One region of the Succinispira mobilis DSM 6222 genome, then DNA from elsewhere that is predicted to be linked to it. Evidence: riboswitches for the same ligand, from Rfam matches in the RefSeq annotation. Region 1 holds a riboswitch; each other region holds the start of a gene.
What was found. A riboswitch is a leader RNA that binds a small molecule or an ion and turns the genes downstream of it on or off. The one in region 1 is predicted to bind cobalamin.

Region 1 (5,585 bases):
AACACCAATGGAAACAGTAAGTCCTAGTTCTTGTTTTACTCTTTGGCGAATTATTTCTGCGATTTCTAAAGGTTGACCGAAAAGATTCTTGGAACCTGTAACATCTAGCCAAGCTTCGTCAATGCCAAAAGGTTCAACTTGATCAGTGTACTCGCTGTAAATTAGACGCGCTTTTTGCGAGAAAAAGTAGTATTGCGAAAAATCTGGTTCAACGATTATTAAGTGTGGGGCTTTAGTTTTGGCTTGCCAAATAGCTTCGCCAGTTTTAACGCCGAGAGCTTTAGCTGGTTCGTTTTTAGCTAAAACAATGCCATGACGCTCTTGTTGGCTACCACAAACTGCTAGGGGAAGATGTTTTAGTTGGGGGCGTTCGAGACAAGCTACTGAAGCATAAAAATTGTTTAAGTCAATATGTAAAATATCAGGCATGAACTAATTGTCACCACCAAACGAACTAATGTTTGGTTAAATTATAGCTTATTGTTCGCAAAATAGCAAATAATGTATAAACTTGATTTGCTTAAAAAAAAATGCTATTCTAAGTAACATGTTAGATATTTACGGAGGCGATAAACTGATGATAAGAAAAATTATAATTGTTATGTGGATGCTACTTGCTTTTGTTAGTAGCAATCAGGTTTCAGCGGCAGGTCAATTGACAATGACAGATGTTGAAAGATATTTGGCGCCGATATATCAAGAGTTCGAAGCACGTGGTTCGAAAGTTAAAGTGGATTTAGAACTAATTACTCCAATTGCCAACTTTAATGCTAAGATTGATGTTTTAGGTGTAGATAGTAAATCTAAAGTTAGCAAATTAGATTATCAAATTGAATTTTTAATGTTAGGTAAAGCTAAAAAAGAGTTTACAATACAACAATACTTAGAACAAAATGGAACAGATCTACATGTATATACTCAACTGGATAAGCAGTGGACTAAACAAATAATTCCTAATCTCATTATAAATGATAAAAAGTTAGCAGAAAAACAAAAGGTTGAACGTTTAGAATTCATAAAATCAGTAGAATTATTAAATTATAATACTGAACAAGTTGAATTAGCAGTAGTTGTGAACACAACTAGGTTATATGATTTAGTGGAGAAAGCTATCTTAGCAGATAAAACTTCTTTTAAAACTCCAGAAGCAAAAACAGAATTTTTGACAGCATATCACGAAATTATGAGTAAAGCTGGAGATATTACTTATAAGGAAAAAATTGATCGGAAGAATAAAGTTATTAATTCGGAAATTGACTTTACTGATTTTACTAGAAATATTGTTAATAATGTTATTGCCAAATATGATAAAAAAATGAAGGATAAAGATAAACAAGACTTAGCTAAATTTTTAGCAGCTTCTAAATTAACGATGAAATCTGAAGTAATTATGTTAGATAAACAAGAAAAAATTAAAATCCCCGCAGAAGTAAAGCAAGTAGCTAAAGAAATTCCGTCTAAAATTCAAAAGTCGAAGGCACAAACAGAGAAAATATAAACTAAAGTCTAAATTAGAAAAATAATATTTAACAATAAAAATAGCTCTGAAGTTTTAGTATTATTACTAACTTTCAGAGCTATTATCATTTTGTGAAAAATAATTGAAAAATATTTAAAGGAAATTATAAGTGATAAAAATAGCTATTGCGACAGTGCCCAAATATAAATTCGCTCCGACTAAAGTAAGTGATGTACCTAGTTTTAGTCCGAAAATGGCAACATTACTTGGCCAGACTCTAGAACATGAATCATATACGTTATGCCCAAAAGCAGCTAAGAGAAGTGTGAAGATTACTTCAGGTGCAGAAAGAAGTCCTTGTGCAAATAAGCTACCAGCTAAACCAATAGCAGCAATTAAAGTAGGTAAGCCAGCAATAATAACCATAACACCAGCAGTAGATAGGGAAAAACTTTGTAAGATTTGATCTAAAGTTGGGGCTAACTGTTCTAACCAAGTTGTTGATAGTAGCAGAGCAAAGAAGAAAGTAACAGGCATGAAAATTACTGCAATAGAGCGAAATTGTAGCCAAGCGCTATTGAGATCTTGAAAAAATGTATCAGCTTTGGAGATGTTGTTTTGGGGTGATACATTGCTTTGAAAACTGAAGTTATTCCAATTTTGATTGATTAGACGTTGCCAAAAAATACCAGTACAAGTAACGATTAGACTTAAGAGTATATGGATAACAATGAAAATGCTACCGAGTTCAATCCCTAAAGAATTTATTAATATTGGCGTAAAATAAAAAGCTGTAAAATATATTCCGGTAGGCAGTGAACCCATAAGATATACTGCTGTAATAGTGTTGGTGCTAAGCTTATTAGTTTTAGCACAATCAGCCAAAAGCGCATTTGCAGCATAGCGATTTAAAAGACAAAGGATAAAAAAAGGACCTAGTTCTTTAGGAATTTTTCCCAACCATGTTAAAGGTCTAGTTAATTTGCTAAAAAAAATAAAAATTTTACCACGCCGTAAAACTACACCACACCAACAACCAAACAACATGGCAGGTAAAGCTGCTTTCCAAATTATAAAAGTTTTTGTACAGGCTAGAAAGATAAAATCGCTATTCATATTTTGTCACCAATAAAAGCTGCTAAATCAAGCTCCATATGCACTGTTTGATGGATATCTTCTTCATCTACAGTTATTTTAAAACCGTTTTTTAACCAAAAATTAAAGCCGCCCGGTAAAAACTTATGTGTGTGCAAATAGAGAAATTTGTAATTAGCGGATAAAGCGAAATCTAGTGCGGAATTAAATAGTTGAGAGCCAATTCCCGAACGCCTAAGTTCGGGGCTGATATAACAACGTCCAATTTCAGCAGCAGTATGAGGTGCATATCTACCCTTGATACAGGATATTCGATCATTATAAACTGAGACAGCAATCGTTCCGACTAGCTGACCGGTTGTTAAAAAAGCTCCTATTAAAGTGTGGCGTTCCGGGAGAAAATATTTTGCCTGAGATTGTTCTAAATCTTGGTATTGATTAGGACTTATCTCACCATTATAAAGCAGTTTACATTGTTGTAGGAGAAAATTTTTAACCGTTTCTATTTCGGAAATTTTGGCTGTGCGAATAATTATTGGTGTATCTTTTATTAACATACGAACTCCTTTTTTTACATTTAATATAGTTAAAACAAAAAAAGGGCACCCTTCATTAGAAAGAGTGTCCTGAATTTAGTCGAAAAGCACAATTTATTAAGGCTAAAAACTTAATAATCATATTTCGCAATCTCCATCCCCATCTTTCGTAGGTAATAGCGGTGATTGTTTAAACAGGCAGTTACTGGCTTGAGATTGTCTGTGAGAGTATGTAATAAACAATCTTTTACAGTGGCGGGACCGCGTCGGAATACACCGAACTTTTCTTTTAGGCCAAGAGGCACCTGTTAAACTTTATTATATAAAATATTTTTTTATTTTATCAAAATTATCATGTATTGTCAATGAAATTGCTGATTTCTAGGAGTTTAAGTTGAGAAATAAGAACAAATATAGAATGAAAAAGAACAATATTCGTAATGTGGAAAGATTAATTAGTAATAATTAGCGCTACTTGTAAATTAAAATTATTGTTGTTATACTCATATAGAGAAAAAAGTTTTTTGGAGGTTGCAAATGGATTTTAGAAGATATTTAAAAGATTATCCTGATAAAAATGGACGTTTTGGAGTATATGGTGGGGCTTATTTACCGCAAGAATTAGAACCAGCTTTTAGAGAAATAGCTGATGCGTATCAAACAATTTGCCATTCTTCTCAATTTATAAATGAATTACGGCGTATTCGCAAAGAATTTCAAGGGCGCCCTACGCCGGTATACCATTGTGAGCGTTTATCTAGAAAACTTGGTAATTGCCAAATTTATTTGAAAAGAGAAGATTTAAATCATACAGGGGCGCACAAACTAAATCATTGCATGGGTGAAGGTTTATTGGCCAAATTTATGGGGAAAAAACGTTTAATTGCTGAAACTGGTGCGGGACAGCATGGGGTAGCATTAGCGACAGCAGCAGCATTTTTTGGGTTGGAATGTGAAATTCATATGGGTGAAGTTGATATTGCTAAACAGGCTCCCAATGTAACTAGAATGAAAATTTTAGGTGCAAAGGTAGTTCCAGTAAGTCATGGTTTAAAAACACTTAAAGAGGCAGTAGATTCGGCATTTGAATCTTACGCTCAAAATTATAAAGAATCGATATACTGTATAGGTTCAGCCTTAGGACCACATCCATTCCCATTAATGGTTAGAGATTTCCAGGCCGTTATTGGCTATGAAGCAAAAGACCAGTTTAAGGAAATGACGGGACTTTTACCAGATTTAGTTTGTGCTTGTGTAGGTGGTGGTAGTAATGCTGCGGGTATGTTTATTCCTTTTCTTGATGAACCAGTAGAAATTGTAGGTGTAGAACCATTAGGACGCGGGAAAACTCTGGGGGAACATGCGGCGACAATGTCATACGGGGAACGAGGAATAATGCATGGTTTTGAAAGTATTATGCTCAAAGATGAGCAAGGCGAACCAGCACCAGTATATTCAATTGCCAGTGGTTTAGACTACCCTTCTGTCGGTCCAGAACATGCTTTTTTGCATGACCTTGGTCGTGTACACTATGAAACAAGTAGCGATGAAGAAGCTATTGATGCTTTTTTTAAACTATCACGTTATGAAGGGATAATACCAGCACTAGAGAGTTCGCACGCAGTAGCTTATGCTATGAAAAAAGCTCAAGAAATGAAACAAGGTTCTATTTTGGTTAGCTTAAGTGGTCGAGGAGATAAAGATGTAGATTATGTTGTTGAGCACTATGGTTATGGTGAAGAATACAAATAATTAATATATAGATACCGTATAAAATAGATACTACTCGAAATAGGTAGTACAAGCTGTTTTATGCGGTGTCTTTTTTATATATAATAGTGAAACAAAACTATACTAAAGAGAAAGGAAATGTTAAAATATATTTAGATTATTTGAAAATATTACGGTTAGAAATTAATATGTATAAAGGAGGGGAATAAATTTATGAATAAATTTATGGATTTTGCCAATCAAGAAGCGATTCGTGGATTCATGCAAGATGCTGGTGGCCCATTTGGAGCTGTGATTGTAAGAGAAGGCAAGATTGTTGCTAGCGCTCACAATGAGGTTTTAAAGACTAATGATCCAACGGCACATGCAGAAGTAAATGCTATTCGTAAGGCGGCAGCAATATTAAATAAGTTTGATTTATCTGATTGTGAGCTATATACATCATGTGAACCTTGCCCGATGTGTTTAGCGGCAATATATTGGGCTCGCATAACTAAGGTCTATTATGGTTGTACGCGTTATGATGCTGCTAATATCGGTTTTGATGATAATGCAATATATGAATATATAAAGTTTCCAGATAAATACCAAGAAAACTTAAGACTATTACCGTTAGATCGGGAACAGTGTTTAATGAGTTTTCAAAAATGGCAAGAAAAACAAGATAGGATTATTTATTAAGCTGTTAAACTTGTTTAATGATAGAAAAATTTTAGTAAATACTTATTATAAAAAATATAGGGGTGGTGTAATTTATGAACAGG
Region 2 (5,585 bases), 300 kb from region 1:
CAGTATTAGCTTGCCAGAGTTTGACGGAGTTATTCACTCCATTCCAGTGGCTACTAATGAGAGAACGGACGAAGGTCGTTCCCGTTATATATGTTTACCCGAGCGAATTGAGTTATTAGCACGTAAAGTTGAAAAATGGACAAATTTGAAGTATAAGAAGAATAGTGCTAAAAAAGTTGCTATTGTTTTTCATAATTATCCAGCTTCAAATTCTAATATTGGCAGTGCCGCTGGCTTAGACTCGCCTGAAAGTGTGCGTTTACTATTAAAAGAGTTGGCAAGACAAGGGTATGAAGTGGACTGGATTCCAGAAAATAGTCAAGAATTTATGAAAATACTAACCGCTAATGCAACTAATGATCGCCGCTATATTTCAGAGCGACAAATTGCCGATGCATATGGTCATCTAACTACTGCAGCCTATTTAGATTTTTTCAAAAAACTTGATGAGAAAACAAAGGCGCAACTTACTCTAGATTGGCAAGAAGCGCCTGGGGATGTCTTTAATTATGACGGGCAGTTATTAATTCCTGGGACTATTAATGGAAATGTTTTTATAACAGTGCAGCCACCGCGGGGGTTTGAAGAAGATTCCGGTAAATTAATTCATTCGCCTGACTGTGCACCAACACATCATTATATTGGGTTTTATCATTGGCTACGTGATATTTGGCAAGCTGATGCAGTTATTCATGTCGGTACGCATGGTACCTTAGAATGGTTACCAGGTAAAGGTGCGGGTTTGTCTAAAGCTTGTTATCCAGATATCTCTATTGGAGATATGCCTAATATTTACCATTATTGGATTACGGTGGTTGGTGAAGGGGTCCAAGCTAAACGTCGTAGTGCCGCTTGCCTAATTAGCTATTTGAGTCCACCAATGACAACTTCTGGGACTTATGAAGAATTAGAAGAACTAGAAAAAACTTTAGATGAATATTGTCACTTTAAAATTACTCAACCTGAAAATATTGCTACTTTGCAAGATCTAGTTCGAGAAAAAGCTAGTGCGGCAAATTTAGCCGAAGAAATATTAGAAAGTGACTGTTCGCATTTCGACGATTATGTGGGGAAATTACATAGCTATGTTACGGATATAAAAAATATGCAAATGCGCTGTGGTCTACATATTTTAGGCGAAGCACCACAGTCAGATGAACTAACAGAATATATTTTTTCTTTAACGCGCCTAGAAAATGGCGATATTGCAGCTCTAACAAAAACTTTAGCTACTATTTACGGATTTGATTATTATACTTTGTTAGAAAATAGTAGTGTTATGTGTGCTAAGCGCAACAAAACGTATGGAGTGCTTATTGACGAAATATTTTTGCTAGCGAGACGTTTTGTTGAATATTTGGCAAAACAAGAGTTTATTTTGAGAAGTTGTGAGGAAATTTTCGCTTGGCCTGAATTGAAAAACTGTAATAATTTTGCTAAATCAGAGCTGGAAAAGTTAGCTGGATATATTTGCGAGACAATTTATCCTAATTTGGTAAAAACAAAACAGGAAATTGACAATACCTTACGGGCTTTACAGGCTGAATATATTCAACCGAGTCCAGCTGGAGCACCTAGTAGTGGCGGTGCAGATTTGTTGCCAACTGGTAGAAATTTTTACGGTGTTGACCCTAGAACCTTGCCGACACCTGCTGCTTGGGAAATAGGTAAAAATCTCTCAGAACAGGTAATAGAACGCTATATTGTAGAGGAAGGGACTTATCCGGAGAGTGTGGGCATAATTTTGTGGGCAGGCGCAAATATGCGTAGTCATGGTCAATGCATTGCCGAATTTTTACATTTGATGGGTGTGCGGCCAATATGGCAAAAAGGAAGTTTGCGCGTTATCGATCTAGAGGTAATTTCTTTAGACCAATTACAAAGACCGCGGGTAGATGTAACTGGTCGGGTAAGTGGCTTATTCCGAGATAGTATGCCGGGGGCAATTAATTGGCTAGATAGAGCTGTTAAGTTAGTAGCTGATTTAGATGAGCCACTAGAAATGAACTTTATTCGTAAACACATGTTGCTGGATACGCAAGAATTAATTAATGAGGGCGTAGCTGCGGATTTAGCTTGGCAACAAGCCGGATATAGAATTTTTGGTGATCCACCAGGAGCCTATGGTGCAGGCGTAGGCCAACTTTTAGAGTCAAAGAACTGGACAACAATTGATGACTTAGCAAATGTATATGTCAGATTTTCGGCACATGCTTATGGCAATGATGTCCGCGGTAGCTATCAGCCACAATTATTTAAAAAACGCATGTCCCAGTTAGATGTTACTATCAAAAATGGTGATAATCGGGAATCACATATGCTGAACTCAGATGATTATAATGCTTATCAAGGGGGCATGATTGCTACAGTTCGTTCTTTAAGCGGCAAAAAGCCACGGTCTTATTGTGGTGATAGTACTGACCGTAGTAAAGTTGAAATGCGTAGTTTACAAGAAGAAATGAAAAGAATTTTCCGTGGTGAAGCCGTAAATCCTAAATTTATTCAGGGTATGAAAAAACATGGATATAAAGGGGCTCAAGATATGGCTAACTACCTAGCCCATAGTTATCAATGGGATGCCACCAGTGGGATAATGGAAGATTGGATGTATGAAAAGTATGCGGCTAAATACGCATTTGATAAAGAAATCCAAGATTGGATGCGCGATGTAAATCCTTGGGCGTTACAACGGCTAACGGAAATATTATTAGAGGCCGAACAACGTGGCTTGTGGAACGCAAAACCAGAAACAAAGGCGGAATTGCAAAAAATTTATCTATCTTTAGAAGGAGAACTTGAGGAACGTAATGATGGATAGAAAACAGAAAAAATTTGTGAGATTTTTGTTTATAACTTTTTTAGCTATAATTTTAACTTTCATTTTAACTGCTTGCAAAACAAGTTCAGAGAAAGAACAAAAAGTTGCTAATTTTAACTATCAGGTGACAGATGTCCAAGGAACAGTGGTGAAGTTTGAGAAAAAACCAGAAAGAATTTTGACTTTGGCAATGGGCACAGATGGAATTGTTTTAGGTTTAGTACCACCAACTAGATTAGTTGGCGTAAATCATCTGTTAGATGATCCTAATAGTTCTAACATCGTAGCTAAAGCGAAACAAATCCCAACTAAGATTAAAAATCCTACAGCCGAACAAATCTATGCTTTGAAGCCAGATGTAGTTATTGTCCCGAACTGGGGAAAGGCTGAGATTGTAGATAATTTACGCGATTTAGGTTTAAAGGTAGTGGTTTGTAAAGGGGCAAGTACCATCGAAGAAGTTCAAGAAAATGTACTCTTAATTGCACGTACTTTGGGTGAGGAAGCAAAAGGGTTAAAACTTGTTGAGAAAATGAAAGCAAAATTGCAAGAAATAGATGCTAAAGTAATTAAAATTTCACCTGCACAAAGAAAAAAAGTCGTTTTGATTTCTTTGATGGCTTCATATGGCGGAATAGGTAGCTCGTTTGATGCCATTTGTACGCGGGCTGGAGTAATAAACGGTGTTGCTGAAGCGGGGATTAAAAATGGTCAAATTTTAGGTAAAGAGCGCTTGGTAGAAGTAAATCCTGATTTTTTAATTTTGCCAGTGTATAATGATCATGGTAATTTTGATATTAATAAACATAATAATGAATTTCTCCTAGATCCGTCCTTACAAACTCTGACAGCAGTTAAAGAGCGGAAACTGTATTACCCGCGCGAAGGTTACATCTACAACGTTTCTCAAGATATAGTTTTTGGTGTCCAAGAATTAGCTTACGCCGCTTATGGAGAAAGTTTTACCCAGCCTGCTGATTGTCATCTTTCTGTAGCGGAAGAATAAAAAATATGCCAGTTGCTATTGCTAGTTAAACTTGACTGTATACTAGGTATATAGTTTATAATCAAAATAATTTTGGAAAACTTAATATCAAGTAGGCGCCATAAGGCTTAATTGGGAAATCGGTGTAAATCCGATGCGGTCCCGCCACTGTAATGCGGTTAAATAATTTTGACAAGCTGTCTAATTAAATTAACCCTAAGTCAGCAAAACTACCTACTTTTTACCATATCCCTACGAGCGATAGGGAGGTAGGTGCAATGTATTTGTATTGCTAGACCTCTGTATCACTTAGGTGGGGGTCTAGTTTTTTTGTGTTTTTGTTGCCAGTTATGACTCTGCAAGATGAGATAAATGGGAACTTAACAAATATAAAATGATTTCGAAAGGAAGTTTATTAATGGCTTATTTAAGACGAGGTAAAATCAAATTAACGCAAGGATTATTTTTAAGTGCTCTTATTCTTAGTAGTATTTGTTCCGGTAAAGTGCAGGCGGCTGAGGTTGATCAATTAGAAACTTTTGCTCTAGATCAAATTGTGGTTACGGCAACTCGAAGCGAAAAACGTGATGTAGATGTCGCTGCTTCCACTACGATTTTGACGGCAAAAGACTTGCAAAATACAGGTGCAAGCAATATTCAAACAGCTCTTGCCAAAGTTCCAGGTCTTGCATATAAAACTTTTGGACCAGGTGGCTCTGCATTTGGGACAATGTCCAATGAAATAACTATTCGTGGGGTTAGTAATGGTACGTTAGTTATGATTAATGGCTCGCCGATTAATCTGCGGGGCAAATATTATTTAGATTCTATTCCTGTGGAAAATGTTGAGCGCGTAGAAATTATCAAAGGTGGCGGCGCAGTACTTTATGGTAGCGAAGCCATGGGTGGCGTAATTAACATTATTATGAAAAAAGAATTTGCAAATAGCATTACAGCTGGCGTAGGTAATTATGGACAGCAAAAATACGATTTAACGTTGAACGCAGATAAACTAAATGTCGGCTATAATTTAGAAAAATGGGGTAATGTAAACACCATTTCTAAAAATACAGACAAAGGTAATAAACACACAGATGCTACTGGTTCAGAAAAAAACAGTATTTTAATGGAATATAACTTCAATGATAAATTACAACTGATGTACAATTATTTAGAGACAGAGGCTAGCTATGATACTTGGTTTGATGGTGCTTATAAATCAGTTCCAGCAACGGGTAGTTTGCAACAAAATCGTAAATATGGCACAAAACAAAATGTTGTTCAACTAAATTATACAGATGATAATTTTAAAGCAAAAGCTTATTATAATCAAAATAAACTTACTGCCGACGGCTTTACGAAATATGACACTTCAGGGAATTTAAAGAACACTATTTACGATACTGATGAAAAAAATAGAACTTATGGAGTAGATTTACAAAAAAATTGGGATTTAAATACTAGAACCAAAACAATTTTAGGATTTACTTACCAAAACGAATTTTATACAGATTACAGTACTAAAAAATATGATCGCAATAATTTAGCTTTTTACGGACAATGGGAACAAAAGTTAAGCGACTTAAATACTTTAAGCTTAAGTGCTCGTGAAACTTGGACAACTGGCGCGCCAGGAGATCAAAACTATAATAATTTTAGTGCTCAAGGCCAGTTGAGTCATAAACTAGCAGAAAATGAAAATCTTTATGCTAGTGTAGGTCAGTCCTTTATCATGCCAACTTTCGCTCAAATGTATGGCTCAAGTGATACAGCAATTCCTAA
Region 3 (5,585 bases), 800 kb from region 1:
ATTAACTTGAATTATTTCCATTTTATCTAGTAACTGCTCAGTTGCTAAAATTCTCTGAGATGCCCGCTGTAAGCCTGTAAAATGATTTTCCATATTTGTTATTACTATAATTTTTGCCATTATGTTATGCTCCTTAAACATTTACTAATTCTTAGAACGCTAAACCCTTGTCTAGCTTTATCAGCTAAACTACCAAACTAAGTGTTTAATTATCCTTTACCTAAGTAGTTAGTTTTGCTATTTACTACTCCTAAAGCTGTTTAAAGCAAGTTACAATTACCTGGAGCTAATTCAAAATTTACTGTCTGCCACTTACTAGGATCAGTCAGATCAGCTGGTAACTGCGCGTATAAAATTTTTTCTGCTACACCTTGATAAGCCGTTATAATTTTATCAGCCACTACAACTGCACTTTGTGCAATTGTCAAATCTAATTTTTCTGTTCTGCCTGTTTGATTACACACTATAACGGGAATATTAGAGGCAGCTTGTGAGCATCTTTTCCAAGCTGCCTCTGGTGGGCCGCCACACCCTGGTGGCCACGCGGCCACAACGACTATCAGTTGCGCCGCTTTTTGCGTTAATACCGCTGCATTTTCAGCAAACCAAGCATCAGCACAAACTAATAAGCCTACACGAACTCCCGCTATTTCTACTACTTCTAAGCTATCGCCAGGAGTCGACCAGGCTTCAGTTATCCAATTTAAAGTACGAATTTTATAATGTCGAGCTACTATTTCTCCGCTAGCATCTATCACTAAACAGGCATTATAGGCCTGTTTAGCTGTTAATTCTGCACAACCAAGAAAAATAGTCAATTGATATTTTTTGGCCAGCGCCTTTAACGGTTCTAATTCTGAGGAATTTTCGCTTACTGGTTGATAATTGCCCGCGATACAATTCATATAATATCCTTGTAGAGCCATTTCTGGAGTTATTATCCATTTAGCGCCATTTTCAGCTGCAGTTTCTATCCCCCAACACAGTTTTTGCAAATTTTTCTCTAATGGTCCTGCTACCAAGGAAAAATGTAACAAGGCTATTTTCATTAAATATCCTCCTTTCAGGTGTTTTTTATCATTGAATATTGTATTTGTATTCCTTGTCGTTTGTTTTTTTATTCTTTTTAAGTTTATTTTATACATATTTTTTCTATTATTACAAATTTCTAAGCTCCTAACTTTGCTAAAGCTTAAAGGATATACTTATGGTAGAGTCAATATTTTTTTTATTATTTTTTGTTTTTTCTGCTTGACAATCACAAAAAGAAGATTTAGAATTAAGAACCATAAGTTAATATATTGTTGTACAGGTGCTCCTAACGGAGCTTAATAGGGAAGTTGGTGTAATTCCAACACGGTCCCGCCGCTGTAATGAGGAGCGCGTTTCACATTGCCACTGGTTTTTACTGGGAAGGCGAAACAAGCTATGAATCTAAGTCAGAAGAACTGCCTGTATCTAGCATCACTGTTTGACCTGCGAGAGACGGGGAGGAGATGTCGCGAGAATTTATTCCATAATGTTCTTTTCAGCTTGGATATTTATTGCGAATCTTTTACTGACATTTTAAACCGTCTTTCTTTAAGAAAGGCGGTTTTCTGCGTTTTTTAAGTTAGGGCCACAGGGTATTTTAACTTAGCTCCAGCATACACCATTCTTTTACCTTAACACCATCTTTATTATTTTCTTTCTCCTTGAATTTGGCGCAAGGGTGCGCCAAGCAATATTACAGCACGTTTAAAACGTGTCTAATACTTTGAGACGTTTATTGGCAGTTTAGGTAGGAGGTACTCGAACCACTCTGCTAAATAAACCAAGAAAATAGTATTCGTTCCCCCGCAAATATATAACTAAAAGGAAGGATACCGTATATGGAACAAGTAAAAGACCTTGAGAACACGGAAATTCCTGAAATCAACTTTGACGAATTTGAGGCTACTTGCTATGACCAATGGAAAGAGCAAGCAATTATTGCCCTCAAAGGTGCTGATTTTGATAAAAGTATGTTTACTAAAACATACGAGGGAATTACTTTAAATCCAATTTACCTCCCAGAAGATTTAGAAAAACTCACGCATCCGCAAACTTATCCAGCACAAGCTAGCAATCTTCGTGGGGCGCATGCCAGTGGCTATATTAGCAAACCTTGGATCATTGCTCAACAATGTGATGCTAAAAGTTTAGCAGAAGCAAACGCTGTTTTAAAACGCGAGCTATTAAAAGGAACTACTGCTGTTAGTTTTGTCCTAGATACTGCTAGCCGCAAAGGTATCGATGCTCCTGAGGCTTTAGATGTTGAATTTGCCGATAAAGGAGTTTCAGTTTCTACTTTAGCTGATTTAGAAGTTATCTTAAAAGATATTAACCTTGTTCAACAAGATTTAGCACTTTATGCAGGGGCTTCGAATATTGCCTTGCTAGCAGCTATTGCTGCTTTTGCTGAAAAACAAGGTTTTGATACACATAAATTAACTGGAGCTGTAGCAGCCGATCCGATCGGTGAACTAGCTAGTTCTGGTACTTTGGCGCGCTCTTTAGATGAATACTATGACGAAATGGCTCATAGCATTGCTTGGGCTGAAGAACATGCCCCTAATTTAAAAACTGTAATTATTGATACAGATGTTTATCATAATGCGGGTGGCAATGACGTGCAAGAAATTGGTTATGCCATGAGCACTGCGGTAACTTATATTAAAGCCATGCTACTGCGCGGGATTAGCATTGAAGCATTTTGCAAACATGTACGTTTTCACTTTAGTATTGGCGCTAACTTTTTTATGGAAATCGCTAAATTGCGTAGCGTAAAAATGATTTGGAGCCAAATCGTACAAAGTTTTGCTGGTAGCAAAGCGGCTGAGAAAATCGACTTATTTGTTAGCACCTCGACTTTCTGCCAAACAGCCTATGATCCTTATGTAAATGTGTTACGTGCCGCAACACAATCTTTTTCTGCCGTTATTGGTGGCATAGATGGCATGTTTATCAAACCTTTTGACCATGTAATTCGTCCTAGCGATGAGTTTTCGCGTCGTATTGCGCGTAATGTGCAAATAATGTTGCAACATGAGTTCAATTTAATTCAACCAATTGATCCTGCGGGCGGTTCTTGGTATTTAGAGCCACTTACTAACCAATTAACCGAAAAAGCTTGGGCTAAATTCCAAGAACTGGAAGCTCAAGGTGGTATTTTAGAAGCTTTACAAACTAGTAAAATTCACTCAGATTTAACTAGTATTTTAGCTGATAGATTTAAAAAGTTAGCAATGCGTAGTGACCGTGCGGTTGGCAATAACATGTATCCTAACATGACCGAAGTTCCTTTAACTGTCGAACCAGTTAATTATCCTGAACTTAAAGCGCAACGCATTACTAGTCTAGAAGTTAATGCTAAAAATCGTGATAATGCTATGGCCCAAGCCCTGTTAAAAGAAATCAGTGATTGTGATGCTAGCGAAGTAGGTACTTTAGTTACTTTAGCGATTAAAGCCATGCTCGTTGGCGCAACTGCGGGCGAACTAAACCAAGCGCTAACTGGCTCTAATCATAAACAACCTACGGTTGAGGCAATTGCCGCACATCGTTGGACGGAAAATTACGAAGAAATGCGAAAACGCACTGAAACTTTTAAAGCCACAACAGGGGAAAATTACACCATTTTCTTATCGAACATGGGTCCAATTCCGCAGCATAAAGCCCGGGCTGAATTTGTAACTTCTTTCATGCAAGTTGCCGCTTTTGATGTAATTGGCAATGACGGCTTCCCAACAGTTGATGAAGCTGTGCAAGCGGTTTTAGCTTCTAAAGCTGATGCCACAATTATTTGTTCTACTGATGCTACTTATCCAGATTTAGCACCTGAACTTACTCGCAAATTAAAAGCTGCGAATTCTAAAATCAAAGTATTTTTAGCTGGAGCACCAAGCAAAGAACTAAAAGAATTGTGCGATGCTGCGGGCATGGATGATTATATTAGTGTTAGATCTAATTGCTATGAAACCTTAGTCAGAATGCAAAAAGAAAGGGGGATGTTCTAAATGGCTCAATTTCCTGATTTTAGTAAAATTCCCTTTAAACAAGCGCCTGACTGCACTGCTCAGAACTTAGAAGCTTGGAAGGAACAACTAAAAGCTGAAACTGGTAAATCTTTTGACGAAAACTTCTATCGTACTATGGAACAAATCGACGTAGCACCACTTTATGACCAAAGTGCCTACAATGACTGCAAACATCTAATGTATATGGCTGGGGTACCGCCATTTTTACGTGGCCCTTACCCAACTATGTATGTTACTCGGCCTTGGACAGTAAGACAATACGCAGGGTTTTCCACTGCCGAAGAAAGTAATGCTTTCTATCGTCGTAATCTTGCTGCTGGTCAAAAAGGGCTTTCTATTGCCTTTGACTTAGCTACACATCGTGGCTATGACTCTGATCATCCCCGGGTAGTCGGCGATGTTGGTAAAGCTGGCGTTGCGGTTGACTCCATTTTAGATATGGAAATTCTCTTTTCTGGGATTCCTTTGGATCAAATGTCAGTATCTATGACCATGAATGGTGCCGTTTTACCGGTAATGGCTTTTTATATTTTAGCTGGTGAAGAACAAGGCGTTGATAAAAAAGTTATGGCTGGTACTATTCAAAATGATATTTTGAAAGAATTTATGGTGCGGAATACGTACATTTATCCACCTTCTGCTTCCATGCGTATTATCGGTGATATTTTCTCTTATACCTCTAATTATATGCCTAAATTCAACAGTATTTCTATCTCAGGCTATCATATGCAAGAAGCTGGAGCTACTGCGGATATCGAACTTGGTTATACTTTGGCTGATGGTCTAGAATATTTACGCACGGGTACTCATCACGGCTTAAATATTGACCAATTTGCACCACGTCTATCATTTTTCTGGGCCATGGGTAAAAACTACTTTATGGAAATTGCTAAAATGCGAGCTGGACGGATGCTTTGGGCTAAAATTGTTAACTCGTTTGGTCCTAAAAACACTAAATCTATGGCCTTGCGGACACATTCACAAACCTCTGGTTGGAGTTTGACTGAGCAAGATCCATTTAATAACATTACGCGTACTTGTATTGAAGCTATGGCTGCAGCTTTAGGTCATACGCAATCTCTACATACTAATGCCCTAGATGAAGCAATTGCTTTGCCAACTGACTTTTCGGCACGGATTGCGCGTAATACTCAATTGTATATTCAAGATGAGACTAAAGTTTGCAAAGTTATCGATCCTTGGGGCGGTTCTTACTATGTAGAAGCTCTAACTAATTCTTTAATTCGCAAAGCTTGGTCACATATTCAAGAGGTTGAAGCATTGGGCGGGATGTCTAAAGCTATCGACACTGGCCTCCCTAAAATGCGGATTGAAGAAGCTGCCGCACGTCGTCAAGCACATATCGATTCGGGACGCGAGAAAATTGTCGGCGTAAATGACTATCGCTTAGAAAAAGAAGATCCTCTAGATATTCTTGAAGTTGATAATACTGCGGTACGTTTAGCCCAAATTGAACGTTTAAATAAATTACGGGCTAATCGTGATAACGATAAAGTTCGTCATTGC

Region 2: it holds a riboswitch for cobalamin, as region 1 does, so the genes downstream of both, SUCMO_RS0105525 (TonB-dependent receptor plug domain-containing protein) here and SUCMO_RS0106890 (GNAT family N-acetyltransferase) in region 1, are expected to answer to the same signal.
Region 3: it holds a riboswitch for cobalamin, as region 1 does, so the genes downstream of both, SUCMO_RS0103190 (methylmalonyl-CoA mutase family protein) here and SUCMO_RS0106890 (GNAT family N-acetyltransferase) in region 1, are expected to answer to the same signal.

The regions. Positions count from the first base shown of each region.
Region 1 covers NZ_KB913028.1:1,455,602-1,461,186, reverse strand. The annotation lists gene dinB (DNA polymerase IV) at 1-429, opposite strand, end outside; gene SUCMO_RS0106900 (hypothetical protein) at 578-1,498, shown strand; gene SUCMO_RS0106895 (hypothetical protein) at 1,613-2,575, opposite strand; gene SUCMO_RS0106890 (GNAT family N-acetyltransferase) at 2,572-3,111, opposite strand; cobalamin riboswitch at 3,271-3,414, opposite strand; gene trpB (tryptophan synthase subunit beta) at 3,628-4,842, shown strand; gene SUCMO_RS11630 (nucleoside deaminase) at 5,035-5,502, shown strand; gene SUCMO_RS11010 (hypothetical protein) at 5,577-5,585, shown strand, end outside.
Region 2 covers NZ_KB913028.1:1,151,950-1,157,534, forward strand. The annotation lists gene cobN (cobaltochelatase subunit CobN) at 1-2,818, shown strand, start outside; gene SUCMO_RS0105520 (ABC transporter substrate-binding protein) at 2,808-3,824, shown strand; cobalamin riboswitch at 3,901-4,055, shown strand; gene SUCMO_RS0105525 (TonB-dependent receptor plug domain-containing protein) at 4,222-5,585, shown strand, end outside.
Region 3 covers NZ_KB913028.1:657,986-663,570, reverse strand. The annotation lists gene cobN (cobaltochelatase subunit CobN) at 1-120, opposite strand, end outside; gene SUCMO_RS0103195 (carbon-nitrogen hydrolase family protein) at 261-1,049, opposite strand; cobalamin riboswitch at 1,294-1,470, shown strand; gene SUCMO_RS0103190 (methylmalonyl-CoA mutase family protein) at 1,872-4,037, shown strand; gene scpA (methylmalonyl-CoA mutase) at 4,038-5,585, shown strand, end outside.